Regions from separate parts of the Hymenobacter aerilatus genome, predicted to be linked through region 1. Evidence: riboswitches for the same ligand, from Rfam matches in the RefSeq annotation. Region 1 holds a riboswitch; each other region holds the start of a gene.
The links. Region 1 has a riboswitch for S-adenosylmethionine ahead of MUN82_RS11060 (trans-sulfuration enzyme family protein). Riboswitches for the same ligand answer to the same signal wherever they lie in the genome.

Region 1 (5,298 bases):
TAGAAGAATATTCTTATCAGCAAATTCCATAAAAACGTAGCAGATGAACAGTTGAGTTTCTGCTACGCAGGAATGCCCGCAAAAGGCTATCCATCACCCAAAAAAGCTCGACCGCTAGCAGAGAAAATATCCCTGCTAGCGGTCGAGCTTTTTTGGGTGATAATTAGTTACTCCGCGAAAACAGCCTCGGCTCCGGCGAGCTGAGTATCAGCAAGCTGAGCATTGGCGGCAGCCCGAAGTGGGGTAGGGAGGCGCACTACACAAATGCCCGGCAGCTGCAACCACTCGGCCTGTGCCAGCTGCGCCAGCCCGATGGTGCCGGTGAGGTAGTGCCCACGCGTAGCCGAGTGGAACGTTTCGTGCACCCGCGTGAAATCAGTTTCCTGAGGCGCGTACTCGTCAGTGAATGTCACCAGCACATCTACCTCGGCGGCCTCGGGCGTCAGGGCCGAGTCGGTATTCTGGCTGATCTTCTTGTACTCGTAGCGGTAGCCGTAAGTAAGTGCCGACAAGTCGCTGAGCACGGCCGAAGCAGTAGGTACGGCCCCTGCGCCGCGGCCTAGGAAAAACTGTCGGTCGGTGAAGCCGCTCTGGGTGATGAGGCCATTGTACTCATCCTGCACCCGTGCCAGCTCGTGCTCGGGGCGCACTAGGGTAGGCAGCACGGCGGCGGCCACATTGCCGTCGGGTAGGCGGCGGGCTTCGGCAATGAGCTTGAGCGCCAGCCCTTTTTCGCGGGCGTAGTCGGAGGCCAGGTTGCTTAGCCGGTCGATGCCCACGGCCAGGATTTCCTGGGGCGAGGTCACCAGACCGAAGGCGTGCGTGAGCAGCAGCACCAGCTTGTTGCGGGCATCGAGGCCCTCTACGTCCAGGGCCGGGTTGCTCTCCGCGAAGCCCAGTGCCTGCGCCTTGCTAAGCGCTTCGGCAAAGGAAATAGCGTCACGGTGCATGGCCGTGAGGATGTAGTTGGTAGAGCCATTGATGATGCCCTCCACTGCCTCCAACAGGTCGGTGTCGTAGTACTCTTCCAGGTTCCGAATCACGGGTAGGCTGGCACAGGCGGCTGCCTCGTAAAGTAGGGGCGTACCGGTCTGGCGCTGCAACTCAATGAGTTCGGGAAGGTGCTCGGCCAGCATCTTCTTGTTGGCTGTCACCACGGCTTTGCCCCGGCGCAGGGCTTCGGTCACGATGTAGTAGGCTTCGTCGGCATCATCAATCAGCTCCACAATCACGTTCAGCGACGCATCATCCAGCAGGGCGTTGCGGTCAAACGTAAACAGCTCGGCGGGTAGGCTACGCTGCTTGGTGCGGTCCTTCACCCCAATGCGGCCGATGCGGGCGCGCAGGCCAGGCGTGCGTTCCAGCACCGTGTGCAGGCCCTGGCCTACCACGCCAAACCCAAATAAACCAATACGAATGTCGGAGCGGGTCATGCGGTATCCTTAAGCGAGTTCAGCTTCCTGTTTCAGATCGGCCACGGCCGTAGCGGCGGCGCTAAGCTGGTCGAGAGCCTGGGCTAGGTCGGCAATCAGGTCTTCGGCATCTTCCAAGCCTACTGACAGGCGCACCAGGCTATCGGCTACGCCGGCCGCACGACGCTGGTCTACTGGCGTCGATTTGTGTGTCATGGTGGCTGGGTGGCAGAGCAGGCTCTTGGCTCCGCCCAGGCTTTCAGCTAGTTTGAAGTATTTGGTGCTGGTAACCAAATTGATAGCGGCTTCCTGCGTGTCTTCTTTCAGCTTGAGGGCAACGATGCCACCAAAGCCTTTTGGCTGCTGCTTTTTCGCTACAGCATGGTTGGGGTGCTCTTCCAGGCCAGGGTAGTACACAGCCGCTACCTCGGGACGAGTTTGCAAGAACTGTGCAACTTTCAGAGCCGAAGCGCTGTGCCGCTCAATGCGCAGCGGGAGCGTTTCCAGTCCGCGAATCACCAAAAAAGAATCAAACGGCCCCAGAATACCACCCGATGCGTTCTGAATAAACTTCAGTTGCAGCGCAATTTCTTCGGTTTTAGCCACTACTAGGCCCGCAATCAGGTCAGAGTGGCCGCCCAGGTACTTAGTGCCGCTGTGTACCACAATGTCGGCGCCCAGGTCGAGGGGCTGCTGCAGGATAGGCGAGGCGAAGGTGTTGTCCACGCACAGCCAGGCGTTGTTGGCATGGGCAATGTCGGCAATAGTGGCAATGTCCGACACTTTCAGGGTAGGGTTGGAAGGTGATTCCAGCCACACCAGTTTGGTTTTGGGCGTGATGGCCGCCGCTACATTGGCCGGATTGGCCGTATCACAATACACGATATCGATGCCCAAACGACGATACACGTGCTCAAACAGGCGGAAAGCGCCGCCATACAGATCATCAATGGCCACAATCTGGTCGCCGGCCGAGAGTAGTTTCACCACGGCATCAATGGCGGCCAGGCCGCTGGCAAACGCGTAGCCGGCGTGGCCGTTTTCGAGGGTAGCTACCAGCTTTTCCAGTGTACAGCGGGTAGGGTTGCCGGTGCGGGCGTAGTCGTAGCCCTTATTTACGCCGGGCGCTTCCTGCACGAAGGTGGAAGTCTGGTAGATCGGCACGGCAATAGAGCCGGTCAGTTCATCAACGGGAATAGAGTGGAGGAGGCGGGTTGCAGCTTGCATGGTTGAATGACGTTTGCGTTGAAAAATGGACGTAAACGCATCCCTTCAGCCAAAACACTTCATCAAGATTTCTCACCGGAAGGGCATAAAAAAAAGCTCTTCCGATAAGTCAGAAGAGCTAGCATCGTCTGCAGTCGATGAGCATCTTGTAACTTATCTTCTTCCAATTCAGCCGTAGCTGAGTCAGAACAGGATTTAGCACCTTGTAGTCCTGCTACCGGTTGCTAAGGCATCTTCGGGCCTGTCCCTCCGCCTTTCTTGATAAGTGCTCCGTTTCGGGAGCGGTAGTGCAAATATACGGCGCAAATAATTCAATGCAAGCCCAACGCCTATTTTTTACTCAATTAGGTGAAAAGAGTATTCTCGCTAAATGCCCGTTGCGTTGAAATATTGATAGGAAAACAGGGTGTTTCTGCGTGTTCTGTTAAATTATTGCCTAGTTTGAGCCCGCGCTGACCAAAAACACCTGTACGTACTCATGAATATTCGCAAACTCCTCGTTGCTAACCGGGGCGAAATTGCCATCCGCGTGATGCGGGCTGCTACTGAACTAGGCATCACTACGGTGGCCGTGTATACCTTCGAGGACCGCTACTCTCTGCACCGCTACAAGGCCGACGAGGCCTACCAGATAGGCGAGGACGACGACCCCCTGAAGCCCTACCTTGATATTGAAGGCCTGTTGCGCGTAGCGAAGGACAACGGCGTAGATGCCATCCACCCCGGCTACGGCTTCCTGAGCGAAAATGCTACCCTGGCCCGGCGCTGCGGCGAGGAAGGTATCATCTTCGTAGGGCCGCGCCCCGAGGTGATGGAAGCCCTTGGCGACAAAGTGCGCGCCAAGGAAGTGGCCCTGCGTGAGCAAGTGCCCATTATTCAGAGTAGTGAAGAAGAACTGAACGACTTTGAAACGGCCCGGACTGAGGCCAACCGTATCGGCTACCCCGTGATGCTGAAGGCTGCCTCGGGCGGCGGGGGTAGGGGCATGCGCGTCATCCGCGACGATGACCAGCTGGAAAAAGGCTTTTTCGAGGCCCGCAACGAGGCTCTAAAAGCCTTCGGCGACGATACCGTGTTCCTGGAAAAGTTTGTGGAGCAGCCCAAGCACATTGAGGTGCAGGTAGTGGCCGACGCTTACGGCAGCGTGACGCACCTCTATGAGCGTGACTGCTCCGTGCAGCGCCGCTTTCAGAAGGTAGTAGAGGTGGCGCCCGCGCTAGGCCTGGCTGAGGAACTACGCGAACAGCTCTATGACTACGCCCTGCGCTTGGCCCGCGCTGTGAACTACAACAACGTGGGCACAGTGGAATTTTTGGTGAAGCCGGAAGCGGGCGAGATTTACTTCATTGAGGTTAACCCGCGCATTCAGGTAGAGCACACCGTCACGGAGATGGTGACGGGCGTCGACCTCATCAAAACCCAGCTCTATATCGCGTCGGGTTACCACTTGCAGGACCCCGAAATCAACCTCGATCCGCAGGTGCGGCCCCGCATCACGGGCTTTGCCTTGCAGTGCCGCCTCACCACCGAGGCCCCCGAAAACGACTTCAAGCCCGATTATGGCACCATCGTGGCCTACCGTTCGGCGGGCGGTTTTGGTATTCGCCTCGACCAGGGCTCGGTGTACCAGGGCGCCAAGATTCTACCGTTTTTCGACTCGCTGCTGGTGAAGGTGTCGGCGCAGGCGCCTACCCTTAAGGAGGCCGCCGAACGGATGCTGCGCACCCTGTGGGAGTTCCGGATTAGGGGCGTGCGCACCAATATTCAGTTTTTGCAAAATATCGTATCGCACCCTGATTTCCAGAATGGTAGCGCTACGGTTGACTTTATCAAAGACCACCCCGAACTGTTTAAGTTTGAGGTGCGTCAGGACCGCGGTACTAAGCTGCTGAGCTTCTTAGGCGACATCATCGTGAACGGCAACCCCGACGTGCACGGTGCCCAGGACCCGGCCCGCGACATGCCCAAGCCCAAGCTGCCCCACTACGACGCTACCGCGCCCTATCCCCCCGGTACCAAAAACCGCCTCACCGAGCTGGGGCCGGAGGGCTTTGCCAAGTGGCTGCGCGAGGACAACCTCATTCACTACACCGATACCACCCTGCGCGACGCCCACCAGAGCCTGCTGGCCACGCGTATGCGCACGTTTGATATGCTGAAGGTGGCCGAGCGCTTCGCCAAGCAGCACCCCCAAGCGTTTTCGCTGGAGTGCTGGGGCGGTGCCACCTTCGATGTAGCCCTACGCTTTCTGCACGAAGACCCCTGGGAGCGCCTGGCCAAGCTGCGTGAGGCCGTGCCCAACATTCTGTTGCAAATGCTGATCCGGGGTGCCAACGGCGTGGGCTACAAGGCCTACCCCGACAACCTGGTAGAGCGCTTCGTGCAACAGAGCTGGGAAACCGGTATCGACGTGTTCCGCATTTTCGACTCGCTGAACTGGATGCCGGGCATGGAGAGCTGCATCCGGTTTGTGCGCGAGAAAACGCAAGGACTGGCCGAGGCCAGCATCTGCTACACGAACGACCTGCTGGACCCACAGAACAAGAAGTACAACCTGGACTACTACCTGCGCCTAGCCAAGCAAATTGAAGATGCTGGCGCCCATATCCTCTGCATCAAGGACATGGCGGGCCTCTTGAAGCCCTACGCTGCCCAGGAG
Region 2 (5,298 bases), 2.3 Mb from region 1:
TGTGCGCCCGAAGCCATGTTGTACTGGCCATTGGCGTAGAAGGTCACGCGCTGGTCTTCGTCTGCGTCTGATTGCTTCACTTTGTCGCCGCCCGCATTGGTTTGCTTGTCGGTTTTCCAGGTTTTGCTGTTTTCGCCGTAGAGCATGTTTACGCCTTCTACTTTGCCTTCTTTGTTGCCGCAAGAAGCCACCAGAAAGAGCACCATCAGTGTCAGAAGGCTGGTGATGTAACGCAGGGGAGAGAGTTGAGTCTGCATGAAAAGAGATGTTTGGGAGTGAGAGATGTAGCCCTTGCCAGTTGCAAAGCGCAGACCGGCACCGGCTATAATGGAAGCTGTTGCGGTTCTTACGGTCCCCTTCATAAAGGGTTAAGATATTGCCTCAAAAACCGCACTACTACTACTCGCAGGCACTCCCGACAACTTATTGATAGCGCGGGCGTAAGCATATCAGCTTATCTCCCGGGCCTGCCCTGCGCGGGTCTGCAAGAGCTGTTTTCTCCTCTTCCATTAACACACGCACCATCATGGGACTATTCGATTTCCTCTCCAACGAAGGCGACAAGAAGCCTGTTGCTCCGGCTGCCGGAACTCCTAACGCCGATACCGATTTCTTCGGCAACAGCAAAGCCGACACCACTACTGCCGCTGCTACGGCCGGCGAAACATACACCGTAGTGAGCGGCGACTCGCTCTCTAAAATTGCCAAAAACCACTACGGCGACGCCAGCAAGTGGCACCAAATCTACGACGCCAATAAAAACACCATTGGTAGCAATCCCGATAAAATTGAGGTAGGCCAAGTGCTCCAGCTGCCCAAGCTGTAAGCATATCCTACCCATCTGAAAAGCCGCTTTCTGACTACAGGAAGCGGCTTTTTTCTTTGTAAAGAATTCTACAGAGCAGCAGAGTTGGTGTAGAAACGCGCCTCAAAAAGATTTTTGTCAAAATTTGGATTTCAAAATTCTGCCTTTACATTTGCAACCACCAACTCGGTACTCCCCCAACACGCTGGGGTAGTTTTTTTGAGATTTATACAGAAGTGGCGAGAGAACAGGCTCCCTGACCCACTGGCAACCATCCGCAGCAGCGCGACAGGTGCCAATTCCTGCCCGCTTGGCGTATTGCCGGTGGGAACTATAACCTTGAGTACCACATGTTGCTTTCTTCCGACTTTATCTCTACCTACCCACACGCCCTGGCCGCTTCCTTGCGTCCCGAATGCGCTGTGGGTTCTTCCGTTTCGCGGGCTGCCACTGCAGCACCGGCGCGAATGCGAATGTGTTGGGGTTGTTGGATGTAGCTTTTTCTTGATGCTGCCGTAGCGCGCATCGCTCTTTTCTTGGCCAGCATGCTGCTGGTTGCCCTGCGCACCAGCTGCCCATCTCTTCCGACACGCGCCCTGCCGTGTTCCTGGCCCGGCTCCGACAGCCCCTGGAGTTTCCTACCCTGCTTATCTTTTTCTTCTGACTCGTTTTTTCGTTTTCCATATGTCTACGCAAAACTTCCACTTCGAAACTCTCCAACTCCACGCTGGCCAACAGCCCGACCCTACCACAGGCGCCCGTGCTGTGCCGCTGTACCAGACTACTTCCTACGTGTTCAAAAACGCGGAGCACGGTGCTAACCTGTTTGCGCTGAAGGAGTTCGGCAATATCTACACCCGCCTAATGAACCCTACCACCGACGTGTTTGAGCAGCGCGTGGCGGCTTTGGAAGGCGGTGTAGCAGCCGTGGCAGTAGGATCGGGCCAAGCGGCGCAGTTCATTGCGCTCAACAACATCCTGCAGGCTGGCGACAACTTTGTAAGCACCACTTACCTCTATGGTGGCACCTACAATCAGTTCAAGGTAGCCTTTAAGCGCCTAGGTATTGAAGCGCGTTTTGCTGATGGCGACAAACCCGAGGAGTTTGAGAAGCTGATTGACGACAAAACCAAGGCTATCTACCTGGAAACCATTGGCAACCCCAGCTTCAGCGTTCCAGATTTCGAGAAGATTACGGCTATTGCCCAGAAGCACGACCTGCCTGTGGTGGTAGACAACACCTTCGGGGCGGGCGGCTACCTGTTCCGTCCTCTGGAGCACGGCGCGCACATCGTGGTAGAATCAGCCACGAAGTGGATTGGCGGCCACGGCACCAGCATTGGTGGCGTGATTGTAGACGGCGGCAAGTATGACTTCGGCAACGGTAAGTTTCCGCAGTTCACGGAGCCCTCAGATGGCTACCACGGTCTGGTATTCAACGACGTGTTTGGGGTAGGCGGGCCGTTCGGCAACATTGCCTTCGCTATTCGGGCACGGGTAGAAGGCCTGCGCGACTTTGGTCCGGCCATCAGTCCCTTCAACTCCTGGCAGCTGCTGATTGGTCTGGAAACCCTGAGCCTGCGCGTAGACCGCACCGTAGAAAACACCCTGAAAATTGCGAACTGGCTGGAGCAGCACCCACAGGTAGAGTCGGTGAATTACCCTGGTCTGCAAAGCAGCCCCTACTACCCACTGGCGCAAAAATACCTGCCCAAAGGCGCGGGCGGCGTGCTCACCTTCAGCATTAAGGGCTCCAAGGAAACAGCCACTCAGTTTATCGACAACTTGAAGCTGATAAGCCACTTGGCCAACGTAGGTGACGCCAAAACGCTCATCATTCAGCCTTCGGCCACTACGCACCAGCAGCTGTCGGAAGAAGAGCAACTGGCCGCGGGCGTAACGCCTACCTCCCTGCGCCTGTCGGTGGGCATCGAGCATTTCGAGGATATCAAAGGCGACCTGCAACAAGCCTTCGACGCAGTGAAAAACCTGGCTACCCCCGACGAGTCGGAGGAGGCGCTGCAGAAGCCTGAGAAGGAGCACGTGCAGCCGCTAGAGGTCTAGAGATTAATCCAGGCTGTCATGCTGAGCTTGTCGAAGCATCTCTACTAAATATATTTCAACGAAGCGGTAGAGATGCTTCGACAAGCTCAGTATGACAGCCAAGAGGCTTTGACAATCTAATTGGTCCGGTGCCGGCTGGGTTTTGTTTTTGGGGTGGGACTTTTAAACGTGACCCCGGCACCGGCTCCAATTTGAGGTACATCCTATACGCAGGAAGTGCGTACCAGTCGCAATGAGGCGGCTGGTACCACTGCCTGCTTTTCGCGTTTTATGGAGGATTCAACCCACCTTTTTTTATCACCCGGGCCTTTTTCATTAGAAAGTGGCGCCTCCCTACCCCAGGTACAGGTATCTTATTGCACGTATGGCACGCTGAATGCCACTGGCACCAATGTAGTGTGGGTGTGCCACGCCCTCACGGCCAACGCCGACGTGCTGACGTGGTGGCCTGGTTTGTTTGGCGCGGGCTTTTACTACGACCCGGCCGATTGGTTTATCGTGTGCGCCAATGTGCTGGGCTCCTGCTACGGCTCCACGGGGCCACTCACCCCGTCCGTGCCGGGTGCGCCAGCACCCTTCCAAGCGTTTCCCCTCCTTACTATTCGTGACCAGGTAGCAGCTCACGACTTGCTTCGGCAGCACTTGGGCATCCGGCAAATTCATACGCTGATTGGTGGTTCGCTGGGCGGGCACCAAGCGCTGGAGTGGGCCGTGCAGCAGCCCGCTTTGTTTGAGCATTTGGTGGTGCTGGCTACCAGCGCCCGGCATTCGCCCTGGGGAATTGCCTTCAATGAAGCGCAGCGCATGGCTATCCTGGCCGATCCTACCTACCATGCGGGCGCCCCCGAGGGCGGCCAAGCTGGTTTGCAGGCGGCCCGGGCCATGGCGCTGCTCAGCTACCGCACCTACGCCGCCTACGGCCACACCCAGCAGGAGGAAACCGACGACAAGCTCACCGATTTCCGCGCTAGTGCTTACCAACGCTACCAAGGCCAGAAACTCTCCGCCCGCTTCGATGCCTACTCTTACGTAACCTTGTCGCGGGCGATGGACTCGCACAACCTAGGCCGAGGCCGGGGAGGTACCGCTGCTGCACTGGCCTGTATTAGGGCGCATACGCTGGTGCTCGGCATTTCCTCGGATGTGTTGTTTCCGCCTAGCGAGCAGCAGTTCCTAGCGCAGCACATTCCGGGCGCTACGTATGCCGAAATGGTTTCGCGCTACGGGCACGATGGTTTCTTGATAGAGGTAGAGCAGATTGCACATCACCTGGCGCAGTTTTATGCCTCCGCGCTGGCCTAGGCTACTCTATATCAGTAGCGAATTTTGTTGAGTAGGTTTGCGCTCAACTACCTCCTACCCTATGCCTACCCTCCCTCCTGCCCTACACCCCGGCGACCGAGTAGCCATTGTGTGCACTGCTCGCAAAGCCTCGCACGAAGAACTAGCCGCCGCCGTAGAAACCCTCACTACCTGGGGGCTGGAGGTAGTATTGGGCGCCTCGACTAACGTGGCACAGCACCAGTTTGGCGGCTCCGATGAAGTGCGGCGGCAGGACCTGCAAGAGATGCTGGACCGCCCCGATATCCGCGCCATTTTGGTGGCGCGGGGCGGCTACGGCACCACCCGCATCCTTGACCAAGTAGACTTTTCCAACTTTGCCACTCATCCCAAATGGGTAGCCGGCTTCAGCGACATCACGGCCCTAAATTGCCATTTGCTGGCGCTAGGCCACGCGAGCATTCACGGCGTGATGCCGCTGCTGTTTCACCAACCGGGTGGCGAGGCATCGTTGGAAAGCTTACGGCGCACGCTGTTTGGGGAGCCGGTTTCGTACGCTGTGCCTGCGCACCCGTTCAACCGCCTAGGTACTGCCGAAGGCGAGCTGGTAGGCGGCAACCTTAGCATGCTCCAGACCATTGCTGGCACCGCTTCCGATGTTTCTACGGCTGGCCGCATCTTGTTTCTGGAAGACGTAGAGGAATACCTCTACAGCATCGACCGGATGCTGGTGCACCTCGACCGCACCGGCAAGCTGCGTAATCTGACGGGGCTGGTGGTCGGCCATTTCTCAGCCCCCCAGGATAACACGGTACCTTTCGGGCAAACGCCCGAAGAAATCATTGCGACTTACGCCAGCAAATACGATTTTCCGGTGGCGTACGGCTTTCCCGTTGGTCACGAGCCCGAAAATATGGCACTGGTAGTAGGGCGCCGGGCAAGGTTAGTCGTCGAGGCGAACGGAGTACAGTTGCTATACCTGTAAACTGCGAGAGAACCTACACCTCATGCACCCACTGCGCACCTACATCCACCGGTTTGTATCACTCACGGATGCAGAATGGGCGCCTTTGGCCGCTTCACTTAGTCAGCGCCACTTGCCGCGTCGTCAATCCTTCGTTGTGCAGGGGCAGCCGTCGTCGGATGTG
Region 3 (5,298 bases), 1.1 Mb from region 1:
CAACACAAAAGAGCCCGACTGCCGATTGTCGCGGTAGATGTCGGCGGCCAGGGGCACAGCAGTTTTCAGGCGCACCCGCACAATGTCGTTCAGGCGAGCTTCCTCGGCGCCCAGGTGCGTAAGGCTCTGCACATCGAGGCGGTAGAGGATGGTAGGCAGCGAGGCTTTCACCAGGGCCGCATGGTGCTGGAGCAAGAAGCGCCGGCCGGCACGCAACGGCGTTTCGGCCATCCAGCACAGCGTGGCTTCTAGCTCGCGCGTGAGGTGCGGTACATGCTGCACCGGTACAATCGTGTCGCCGCGGCTGATATCTACGTCATCGGCTAGGCGAATAATCACGCCCTGCGGAGCCACGGCTTGTTCTACCTCTTGCTGGTTGATTTCAATGGCTTTAATGGTCGATGCCAGACCGGAGGGTAGCACCTGCACCTTGTCGCCACGGCGGTAGGTGCCGCTCTGGATCTGGCCAGCGTAGCCGCGGTAGTCGGGCAGCTCGGCGGTTTGAGGGCGCACCACATACTGTACCTGGAAGCGGGGCTCGGCCTTGGTTTCCTCGGCGCCAGGTACGGCCTCGAGGTGCTCCAATAGATTGGGGCCGGTGTACCACGTCATGTGTTCCGAGCGCCGCACGATGTTGTCGCCCTGCAAGGCGCTCATCGGAATCGGCGTTACGTCGGTCAGCTTCAACAGCTTGGTGATGTCCTGATAATCGGCTACAATCTTGCGGAATACCTGCTCGTCGTAGCCCACTAGGTCCATTTTGTTCACGGCCAGCACAAAGTGCTTGATGCCCAGCAGCGCTGCAATGATGCTGTGGCGACGCGTTTGCTCAATCACACCGTGGCGGGCGTCTACCAGTACAATAGCCAGGTCGGCGTTGCTGGCGCCGGTCACCATGTTGCGAGTGTACTGCACGTGGCCAGGCGCATCGGTGATGATGAACTTGCGGCGCGGCGTGGTGAAATATTTATAGGCTACATCAATGGTGATGCCCTGCTCGCGCTCGGCTTTCAAACCATCGGTTAGCAACGCTAAGTCTACGTTGCCTTGGGCCGCGCCACGGCTTTCCAGCGCCGCCAGAATATCCAGCGACACCGAATCAGAATCGTATAGCAACCGGCCAATCAGCGTGCTTTTGCCGTCGTCTACACTGCCGCACGTAATAAATCGAAGTAAATCCATGAGATGAGATGGTGAAATGGTGAGGTTGTGAAATTGTGAGTTTGTCGTGTGGATGAAGTGTATATGCAATGCACAACTTCACCCTTCACAACTTCACCATTTAGAAATAGCCGTTGCGTTTGCGGTCTTCCATGCCGGTTTCCGAGATGGTATCGTCGAGGCGGGTAGCGCCCCGCTCGCTCACTTTGGCCTGGATGATGTCGGCAATGATGTCTTCCACGGTGCTGGCGTCGCTGGCCACGGCAGCCGTGCAGGTAGCGTCGCCCACGGTACGGAAGCGCACCTGGCGGCTCACAATCTCATCGTCGGCATCGAGGTGCAGGTGCTCTGTGAGACCCAATAGCTGCCCGCCGGGTAGCACCACGCACTGGCGCTCGTGGGCAAAGTAGATTTCGGGTAGGGCAATGTTCTCGCGGCGGATGTAGTTCCACACGTCCAACTCAGTCCAGTTGGAAATAGGGAACACGCGCACGTTCTCGCCCTTCTGAATCTTGCCGTTATAGATGTTCCACAACTCGGGGCGCTGGCGCTTGGGGTCCCACTGGCCAAAGTCGTCGCGCACGGAAAAGATGCGCTCCTTGGCGCGGGCCTTCTCCTCGTCGCGGCGCGCCCCGCCGATACAAGCATCAAACTCAAACTCTTCAATCACATCCAGCAACGTGTAGGTTTGCAGCGGGTTGCGGCTGGGGTATTTGCCGGTTGGGTCTTGCAAGCCCTTTTGCTTAATGGTGTCTTCTACCTTGCGTACCACCAGCTTTTCGCCGAGTTGCGCAGCCAGCGCGTCGCGGAAGGCCAGCACCTCAGGAAAGTTGTGGCCTGTGTCTACGTGTACCAACGGAAACGGAAACTTGCCCGGCCGGAACGCTTTTTCAGCCAAACGGGTAAGCACAATCGAATCTTTGCCGCCCGAAAACAACAGGGCCGGCCGCTCAAACTGGCCTGCTACTTCGCGCAGAATGTGAATGGCTTCGGCTTCGAGCCGGTCCAGGTAATCAAGGGTAGGCATATGAATGAGTTGTCTGTATTCCGTTGTTTGTGATATGGGCGCGGGGTAGTAGAACGCCATGCTGAGCTTATCGGAGCATGGCGTTCTACTATCCTTCTACGCCGGCACCTGTTCCACCACCGGGTCGGGGCCATTGTGGGTGGCGTGTAGGCCGCACTCCTTGGCATCAGCGTTTTCCCACCACCAGCGCCCGGCCCGGAAGTCCTCACCCGGCTTAATAGCGCGGGTGCACGGGGCACAGCCAATGCTCACAAAGCCCTGCTGATGCAGTGGGTTGGTAGGTACGCCGTTGTCTTTGGCAAACGCCCAGCACTGCTCCCAGGTCCAATTGAACAGGGGGTGTATTTTGACAAGCTGATGCGGCTCGTCCCACTCTACCGGCTCCATGGTCTGGCGGTTCTGCGACTGCTCGGCCCGGATGCCAGTAATCCAGATTTGCTGGCCTTCCAGCGCCCGATTTAGGGGTTCTATCTTGCGGATACCGCAGCATTCCTTGCGGTTCTCAATGCTCTCGTAGAAGCTGTTGGGGCCTTTGGCCTCTACCAGCGCCTGCACGCTGGCCGTCTGCGGAGCGTAAGCTTTGATAGGCTTCTGATATTTCAGAATGGTTTTGCTCCAGGTGGAATAGGTCTCCTGAAAATTGCGGCCTGTATCCAGCGTGAATACCTCAATGGGCAGGTCGTGTGCAAAAATCAGATGCGTAATAATCTGATCTTCAATCCCGAAAGAAGTGGAGAAAGTGACTTTGCCGGGAGCCTCTTCTACCGCAGTGCGTAGGATATCCAATGCATCCTGGATAGCAAACTGCTGGCGTAGGTCAGAAACCCGCGATTCGAGGGAAGTAGCCATAAACGAAGAAAATCTAAAGGAGAAGTGCGGACGAGGCCGCGGAAGGGTAGCCGGCGGCAGCGTTGGCTGCTTACGCACGGTACGGATTGCGAGTCGGGGCCGTGCCGGGGGCACTTCGGGCAGTCAGACTCAGGTTAAAGGGAACGAGTTCCCGGTCGTTTCAACAACAACAGGCACAGCACATCATACCCATACAAGCGGCTACACGGCCGGAGAGGGTAGGAGAAGCAAGGGTGCGGAAGTTGTTGGAATGGACCACGGTTGTTTGTTTTTATATGGTCAGGACTTGGCACCGTTCCGCGATAAGCGGAGGTTGCCGGCGTTTCGTCGAGCCTGTCTCTCCACGCCTCTGTATAAAAACAATCCTTTAAAGGGAAAGAATTGGTGGCACAAAGGTAAAGACACAGCGCCGAAAAACACAAATAAAAAAATATCCGACCCGCTATACGTAGCAGGTCGGATATAACTAACGAGAGTGGAAAAGGTTCTTGGAGTGGTAGTAAATAGGGTGTCCTTAATTCTGCTGAATCATGTTCACCACGCCTTCTACCCACTGGGGGTGCGAGTTTAGGGAAGGTACCAACTGCCAGTGCTTGCCACCGGCTTCTTCAAACAGTTCCTTGAACTCCACGCCTACCTCAATAGTGGTTTCCAGGCAGTCGGCTACGAAAGCGGGAGAGAATGCCAGCACGTTTTGAATGCCTTTTTTTGGGAATTCCTTCAGCACTTCGTCGGAGTAGGGTTGCAGCCATGGGTCGCGCAGGCGGCTTTGCAGGCGGCTCTGGAAGGCTACCGTGTATTGGTCGTCGCGCAGGCCGAGGCCTTTGGCTAGCAGGCGCGAGGTCTCGAAGCACTGCGCCCGGTAGCAGTAGCGGTTGTTCTTATTATACGTGTTGCAGCACTTGCCCAGCTGGCAGTAGCCTTTGAAGCTACCCTTCAGCACATGACGCTCCGGAATACCATGGTAGCTGAACAGCACGTGGTCGTAGTCGTGCTTGTCCATTTCAGCTTTACCCAGCGTCACGAAAGTGCCGATAAAGCCGGGGTCATCGGTAAACGTGCTGATGAAGTTTACGCTGGGCACAATCCACCACTTGCTCACAATCTCCATCACCTTTTCCTGCACTGAGCCGGTGCTGGCCGCGGCGTACTGCGGAAACAAGGGTAGCACAATAATGCGTTCTACAGCGGCGTCGCGCAGCTCCTCCAGCGCCTTTTCGATGCTAGGATTCTGGTAGCGCATCCCAAAGGCCACCACGTAGTCGGAGCCGAGTTGCTCCTGTACCAGCTTTTGCAGATCCAGGCCATGGTAGAGCAGGGGCGAGCCGCGCTCCGTATCCCAGAGCTGCTGGTAAATCTTGGCTGATTTGGGCGCCCGCAACGGTACTACCAGCCCCTGAAAAAGAGGGTAGCGTACGGCGGCTGGCATATCAATCACGCGGCCATCGGTGAGGAACTCGTTGAGGTAGCGGCGCACGTCGGGGGTGCGAGGCGAGTCGGGCGTGCCGAGGTTGACGAGCAGGACGCCAACACGGCGTTTGGAAGTGGCGGGGGTAGGCATGAGTAGGAAACGGCTAATCCGTAGCAAGACAAAGGTAGGGGCCGGGAGGTTTGCAGGGAAACCAGGATTTTTCGCTGGATTCTCTAGCTGTGCTTACGCTCCCATGTCCGTTGCTAAGGCACGGTGCTTTCCAGCACGCGCAGCACCTCCGGCAGCGGCTCTAGTCCTGTTAGTACGGCTACGGTAGGATCGGGGCTAGAAGTGCCGAATCGTTTCAGCCATACCGGCCGGATGCCCACGGCCCGTGCGCCCAGTACATCGGCAGTCCAGTTGTCGCCTACCAGCACGGTTTCTTCGGGTAGGGCGTGCAGTCGCTCCAGCGCTGCTTGAAAAATGCGCGGGTCGGGCTTGGGCACACCCACATCCTCGGAGGTGATGAGGGCATCTACAAGGTTCGTCAGTCCCAAGAAAGCCAGTTTATCCTGCTGCTCGGCAGTGCGGTTATTGGTGATAATACCAATCTGATAGCGCGGCTTTAGGGCCTCAAGCAGTGCCACAGCGCCAGCTACTGGTCGGCGCAGGCGGCGGTAGTGGTCATAATGAAGCCCAACAAATTCTTCAGTGGCAGTTTCGGAGTCTAGCACGTGGTAGGGCGCCAGTAGCTGCTGAAACCGCAGGCGGCGGGCATCAAGGTAGTGTATCTCACCGGCCAAAACACGTGGGTGCATTTCCTCCAGCAGTTCGCTGTAACGTGCATACA
Region 4 (5,298 bases), 1.4 Mb from region 1:
CGATGACCTGCGCGCCGCCCTCTACCTGCTCGCGGGCCACGGCCAAGGCGGCTTCGTAGTTGCCGGTGCGAATGAGGCGGGCAAATGCGCGCGAGCCGGTCACGTTGCACCGCTCACCCACGTTCACAAATAAGCTCTGCTCGGTGATGCCAAACGGCTCCAAGCCGCTGAGGCGCGTAGCAGCCGGCACCTCGGGTAGGGTACGTGGCTTGTATTTGTCGGCCAATCGGGCCAGCTCGCCGATATGCTGGGGCGTGGTGCCGCAGCAACCGCCTACCACCGTCACGATGCCATCGGCGAGGTAGCTTTCCACCACGCCCGCAAACTCCTCAGCCGACTCATCGTAGCCCCCAAACGCGTTGGGTAGGCCGGCATTGGGGTAAGCGGAAATGTGCACGTCGGCAATGCGGCTCAGCTCTTTGATGTAGACTTTAAGCTGATCGGCGCCCAAGGCGCAGTTAAGGCCCACGCTGAGTAGGGGCAGGTGACGAATGGAGTTCCAAAACGCCTCTACCGTCTGGCCCGAGAGGGTGCGACCCGAGGCGTCGGTGATGGTACCGGAAATCATGACGGGCACCTGGCGGCCACCTTCGTCGAAAAACTTCTGCACGGCGTACAGGGCCGCTTTGGCGTTCAGCGTGTCGAAGATGGTTTCGATGAGCAGGGTATCGGAGCCGCCGTCTACCAGGCCGCGCACTTGCTCGAGGTAGGCGGTGGCCAGCTCGTCAAACGTCACGGCGCGGAAGCCGGGGCGGTTCACATCGGGCGAGAGGGAAGCGGTGCGGTTGGTAGGGCCAATGGCGCCGGCCACGAAGCGCGGCTTGCTGGGGTCTTGGGCCGTAAACTCGTCGGCTACCTCGCGGGCTAGCCGCGCCGATTCGTAGTTTAGCTCATATACCACATGTTCCAACGCATAGTCGGCCTGCGCGATGGTAGTGCCAGAGAAAGTGTTGGTTTCCACCATGTCAGCGCCGGCGGCAAAGTACTCGGCGTGAATACTTCGGATGATGTCGGGGCGCGTGAGCGAGAGCAAGTCGTTGTTGCCGCGCAGCGGGTGCGAGTGGTCAGCAAACCGTTCCCCCCGAAAATCCTCCTCCGTCAGCGTGTAGCGCTGAATCATGGTGCCCATGGCGCCATCTAAAATCAAGAGGCGGCGTTGAAGGATGTCGTAGAGCGGGGAGTCGGGGCAGGTCGTCTTCATGGATTTTCCGTCGGGAAAGCAGCGGGTACGAAAGCTTATCCAGAAAGAGAAAACCGCCGAAGCAGGTTCCTGTACTTATCTTCTTCCGCCCGACAAGCGGAGCGAAATGGGAGTTGGCACCTTGTAATATGTCAGGTTGCCAAGACGTCACAGGGCCCAATCCCTCGGTCTTTCTGGATAAGTAATACGCAAAGATACAGTGCAAAGCTCAGATTACAACCGCCATGGTTTTTCGGCTGGAGCAGTTGCCCAGAGCGAGCTTGGTAGATCGGGAATCTTGCTTGGTGGGCAGGACGCGGCACTCGGTTGAAAAAAACGTCGTGGCTCTTTTATCCGGAGCACTTTGCCGCATCAGCGGCCAGCTCATCCATCGGCTGTTACCCCGCTGATGCTTACAGTTATGACATTTACGAGGGTTTTGTTACTGCTTATCGGCTTCCTGCGCAGCAGCGTTTCGCTTGCACAGGTCGTTATGCCGCCCACTGTCGGCACAGGCTTGCAGGGGCAGTACTACGTTGGCCGGGAGTTTGACAAGCTGGTGCTCACTCGCCTCGATCCGACTATCGATTTCAATTGGAGTTACGGTCCGCCTACCCCCGGTCGGACGTCGGAGCGGTTCGTCTCGCCAGGACCGGGCGTGCCGGGGGAGGTGTTTTCGGCGCGCTGGACGGGCTACCTCTACGCGCCGGTTTCGGGTACCTACACCCTGCATATCACCACCGACGACGGTATGCGCGTGTGGCTGGGTAACCGCTTGCTGCTAGACGGCTGGCACGACCAATGGGTGACCACCTATGCCACCCGCATATGCCTTACGGCCGGCCGCTACTATCCTTTGCGGCTAGAGTACTACCAAGTGCATTTCGACACGCGGGCCCTGCTGGCCTGGCAAACGCCCCCACTCACTGCCCCTTCGGCCTGGGACAAGCTGCTAGCGGCTGTGGGACTGGACGACACCGACCCCGCGCCCATTCCGACCCGCTACCTCTACCCTCCCCGGCCGGCTGCTTCGCCCCGCCCTACCCCGCCAGCGCCGGTAGTCGCCGCTGCGCTTAGTGCGCTACCCTCCGCACCCGTACCCAAAGCGGCACGCGTGATTCCGCCCCGGCTAGCTCAACCCACTATGCGTCGTCGGTCAAGACCGCAGCCCCTGGCGGCGCTACGTCCCCAGACCACTACCACCGATACAGCTACGCCGCCTCCTACCCTACCCACGCTGCGCACCCTCACCAAAGGCGAAACGCTGACGCTGCCTAACCTCTACTTCACCCGCAGCACGGCCGCGCTGCTGCCAACTTCCTACCCTACCTTGAACACGCTGGCCCGCACACTACAGCAGCAACCTGCCCTGCGCCTGACCATCGCCGGCCACACCGACAATGTAGGAGACGCCCAACTCAACCAACGCCTTTCCGAACAGCGCGCCCGCGTGGTGCGCCGCTACCTGGTGCAGCAGGGCATCGACTCACTGCGGCTCGCGGCAGTGGGCTACGGCGGCACCCGCCCCGTAGCCGACAACCACGACCCGCGCCAACGGCCGCGCAACCGGCGGGTAGAGGTGATAGTGGAGTGAGGTCAATCATCAGCGCTTAGCCACGGCGGGCGCCGCTCCAACCTCCACGGCTTTCACATTGTCCATGTAGTGGCGGTCGATGAGCTTGTGGTAGGGGTCGAGGCCGGCTTTGGCGGGTTGCTTATCGACTACCAGCACCAGCTCGGTTTTGGGCTGGGTGAGGTGCACCTTGCGCAGGTACAGAGGTTGGCCGGTAGCGTCGTAGTGCTCAGTATCCGGGAGCTTGTCGGGGCCGAAGATGCCGACGTCGACCCAGTCGTTGAGCTTCACGGGCGTTTCGTTGCCAAGGCTGTCGGCGCGCATTTTGGCGGCTTCCAGGGTGAGGCGCACGGTGTAGCGGCCGTCGGGGCGCTTGGTGTAGGTGGCGTTTTCCACCCGATTCTCGAACAGTGTAATCGTCTCGAACATATCGTGCAGCAGGTACTGGAGCGAGTCGGGTGTGGCGCGGCGCAGGTAGCCCATAAAAGTGGCCGTGTTGGGGTAGGGCTTAGTCTGGTACCGGTTGGCCGTTAGATAGCGACGGATGGCGGCGTTCAGCGTGTCTTCGCCCAGGTAGTCCTGCAGGGCGTAGAACACCATGCCGCCCTTGTAGTAGTGAATGTAGGGCTGATTTTCGACCAGCATCAGCGGTAGCTCTTTCTTACGCTCGTCGCGGCGGCCTTTCAGGTAGCGGTCCAGCTCGCCGCGCATAATGCGCTGCATCTGAGCGCCCGTGAAGGCGTGTTTGCACGTCATCAGAGCTGAATACTCCGCCAACGACTCCGACAACATGCTACTACCCTGCACATTGCCGCCTACCACTTGGTGCCCCCACCACTGATGGCCCAGCTCGTGGTTGGTGATGAAATACACCATATCTGGCCTATTCTTATCACGCAGGTCTTCCACAAAACCGGCGCTTTCGGAGGTGGAAATGGTATTGGGAAACGACTGCGCAAACGCCTTGTAGCGCGGAAACTCCAGCACGCGTACCTGCCGAAATTGGTATGGACCAAACGCCTTGGTGTAGTAGGTGAGGCCCTGCTTGAGGGCGTCGGCCATGTGGGCCACATTGTAGGGGTGCTGCGCGTCGTGGTAGATTTCGATGGCTACCGGGCGGCCGGTGGTGGGGTCATGCCACTGGGCGCGGTGTACCTGGTAGCGGGCCGAGAGGATGTTGAACATATTGGACATGGGCGCATCCATCTGATAATGGAAGTAGCGCCGCCCATTGGCCAGCCACGTTTTTTGGAGGTAGCCGGGGGCCACGGCCGTTTGGTCGGGGTCGGTACTCACGGTGATGTCGAAGCGAGTGTAGTCAGCATCCAGGGTAAAGCCATGTTGCTGACGCCCTACGGCGTCGTTTAGCTTAGCAAAGCGCTCCTTAGGCTTGAGGTGGTTTCGCTCGCGTACGTCGTCGTCTTCCAACTCCAAGCGCGCATCATAGCCCAACGATACGCCGGTGCCATCGAGGAAGGTGCCGTTGGCCGTGAGGCGGTCTTCGGGCGAGATATTGGCCCAGCTGAACACGCCCGTATCCTGCGGGCGGCTGCTGAAACCACGGGCGGCATAGCGCATATCCAAGTGCAGTTGCAGCGAGTCGCCGGGGGCGAGGGGCTGGGCCAGGCGGTAGATGCGGAAGCCATTCTCGGGGTCGTCGAGCAGTACGGTGTTAGGGCGGCTCAGCGTGAGGTTTTTCTGCACGCTGTGGCTGTTGTCGTAGTTCACCAGCAGGGTGTCGAGGGGGCGGGCGGTGCGGTTAAGCAGCGTAAGGGCACCGCGCATGTGGTAGCCGCGGGGCGTGGCCGTGGGGTACAAATCGACCTGCAACTCGGTATTCACAATTTTGGGCTGGGCCACGCGGGCCAGGTGCTTGTACTTGGTTTCCCAACCCGCCCGCCGACCTTCTATCAGCTTGGTCGTCAAGTATTCATTCTGAAGGTTGGTATTCCAGAACACGTAGCCGCCTACCCCCAGCACGGCCGCCACCGCGGCCACTGCGCCCCAACGAGCTGCGGGCACTAGGCGCTGCCCAGCCAGTCGGCTGCGGTGGCGCACGCTGGTTTCGGTGCCGCGCACCCACAGCAGGTTGCACACCACGGCCAGCAGCACGGCCCAAGCCAGGTAGTAGAAATTCACCCAGAACAGCGGCCCCACGAAGTGGCCGTAGCCGTTCATGTCGGAGTAGGTGTAGGGCACGTAGCCGTCGTACTTCAGCATGACGTGGTGCAGGCCCAGGGCATCGGGGGCAATGTAGACGAAGACGTAGAACAAGATCATGAGCGTGTAGCCCACGTATTTGTTGTTGGCCACGGTTTGCACCACCATCGCCAGCACGCACAGTTCCACGATAAAAGCGAGCTGCAACACGAAATCCTGCGCGTACAAAAGCGGCTGCACGTGGTCGTAGCTCTTGTAGAGTTGAATGAGCACGCCCATCGTCACAATGACGCCGTAGAGCACCACCTGCACCAGCACCAGGGCCGCGAGCTTGCTGGCAAACGGCACCCAGTTGGGCATGGGTAGCACATCAAATACCTGATGC

Region 2: it holds a riboswitch for S-adenosylmethionine, as region 1 does, so the genes downstream of both, MUN82_RS20235 (O-acetylhomoserine aminocarboxypropyltransferase/cysteine synthase family protein) here and MUN82_RS11060 (trans-sulfuration enzyme family protein) in region 1, are expected to answer to the same signal.
Region 3: it holds a riboswitch for S-adenosylmethionine, as region 1 does, so the genes downstream of both, MUN82_RS15535 (phosphoadenylyl-sulfate reductase) here and MUN82_RS11060 (trans-sulfuration enzyme family protein) in region 1, are expected to answer to the same signal.
Region 4: it holds a riboswitch for S-adenosylmethionine, as region 1 does, so the genes downstream of both, metH (methionine synthase) here and MUN82_RS11060 (trans-sulfuration enzyme family protein) in region 1, are expected to answer to the same signal.

The regions. Positions count from the first base shown of each region.
Region 1 is NZ_CP095053.1:2,577,872-2,583,169, reverse strand. It holds gene MUN82_RS11070 (SDR family NAD(P)-dependent oxidoreductase) at 1-30, opposite strand, end outside; gene MUN82_RS11065 (homoserine dehydrogenase) at 168-1,433, opposite strand; gene MUN82_RS11060 (trans-sulfuration enzyme family protein) at 1,443-2,639, opposite strand; SAM riboswitch class I at 2,790-2,907, opposite strand; gene MUN82_RS11055 (pyruvate carboxylase) at 3,118-5,298, shown strand, end outside.
Region 2 is NZ_CP095053.1:4,844,702-4,849,999, reverse strand. It holds gene MUN82_RS20245 (lipocalin family protein) at 1-257, opposite strand, end outside; gene MUN82_RS20240 (LysM peptidoglycan-binding domain-containing protein) at 527-826, shown strand; SAM riboswitch class I at 1,029-1,145, shown strand; gene MUN82_RS20235 (O-acetylhomoserine aminocarboxypropyltransferase/cysteine synthase family protein) at 1,490-2,869, shown strand; gene MUN82_RS20230 (homoserine O-acetyltransferase family protein) at 3,140-4,171, shown strand; gene MUN82_RS20225 (S66 peptidase family protein) at 4,233-5,135, shown strand; gene MUN82_RS20220 (Crp/Fnr family transcriptional regulator) at 5,158-5,298, shown strand, end outside.
Region 3 is NZ_CP095053.1:3,700,606-3,705,903, reverse strand. It holds gene MUN82_RS15545 (sulfate adenylyltransferase subunit 1) at 1-1,182, opposite strand, end outside; gene cysD (sulfate adenylyltransferase subunit CysD) at 1,283-2,188, opposite strand; gene MUN82_RS15535 (phosphoadenylyl-sulfate reductase) at 2,285-3,037, opposite strand; SAM riboswitch class I at 3,306-3,397, opposite strand; gene hemH (ferrochelatase) at 3,552-4,598, opposite strand; gene MUN82_RS15525 (HAD family hydrolase) at 4,712-5,298, opposite strand, start outside.
Region 4 is NZ_CP095053.1:3,977,355-3,982,652, forward strand. It holds gene metH (methionine synthase) at 1-1,201, opposite strand, end outside; SAM riboswitch class I at 1,274-1,385, opposite strand; gene MUN82_RS16655 (PA14 domain-containing protein) at 1,674-2,774, shown strand; gene MUN82_RS16660 (ABC transporter permease/M1 family aminopeptidase) at 2,784-5,298, opposite strand, start outside.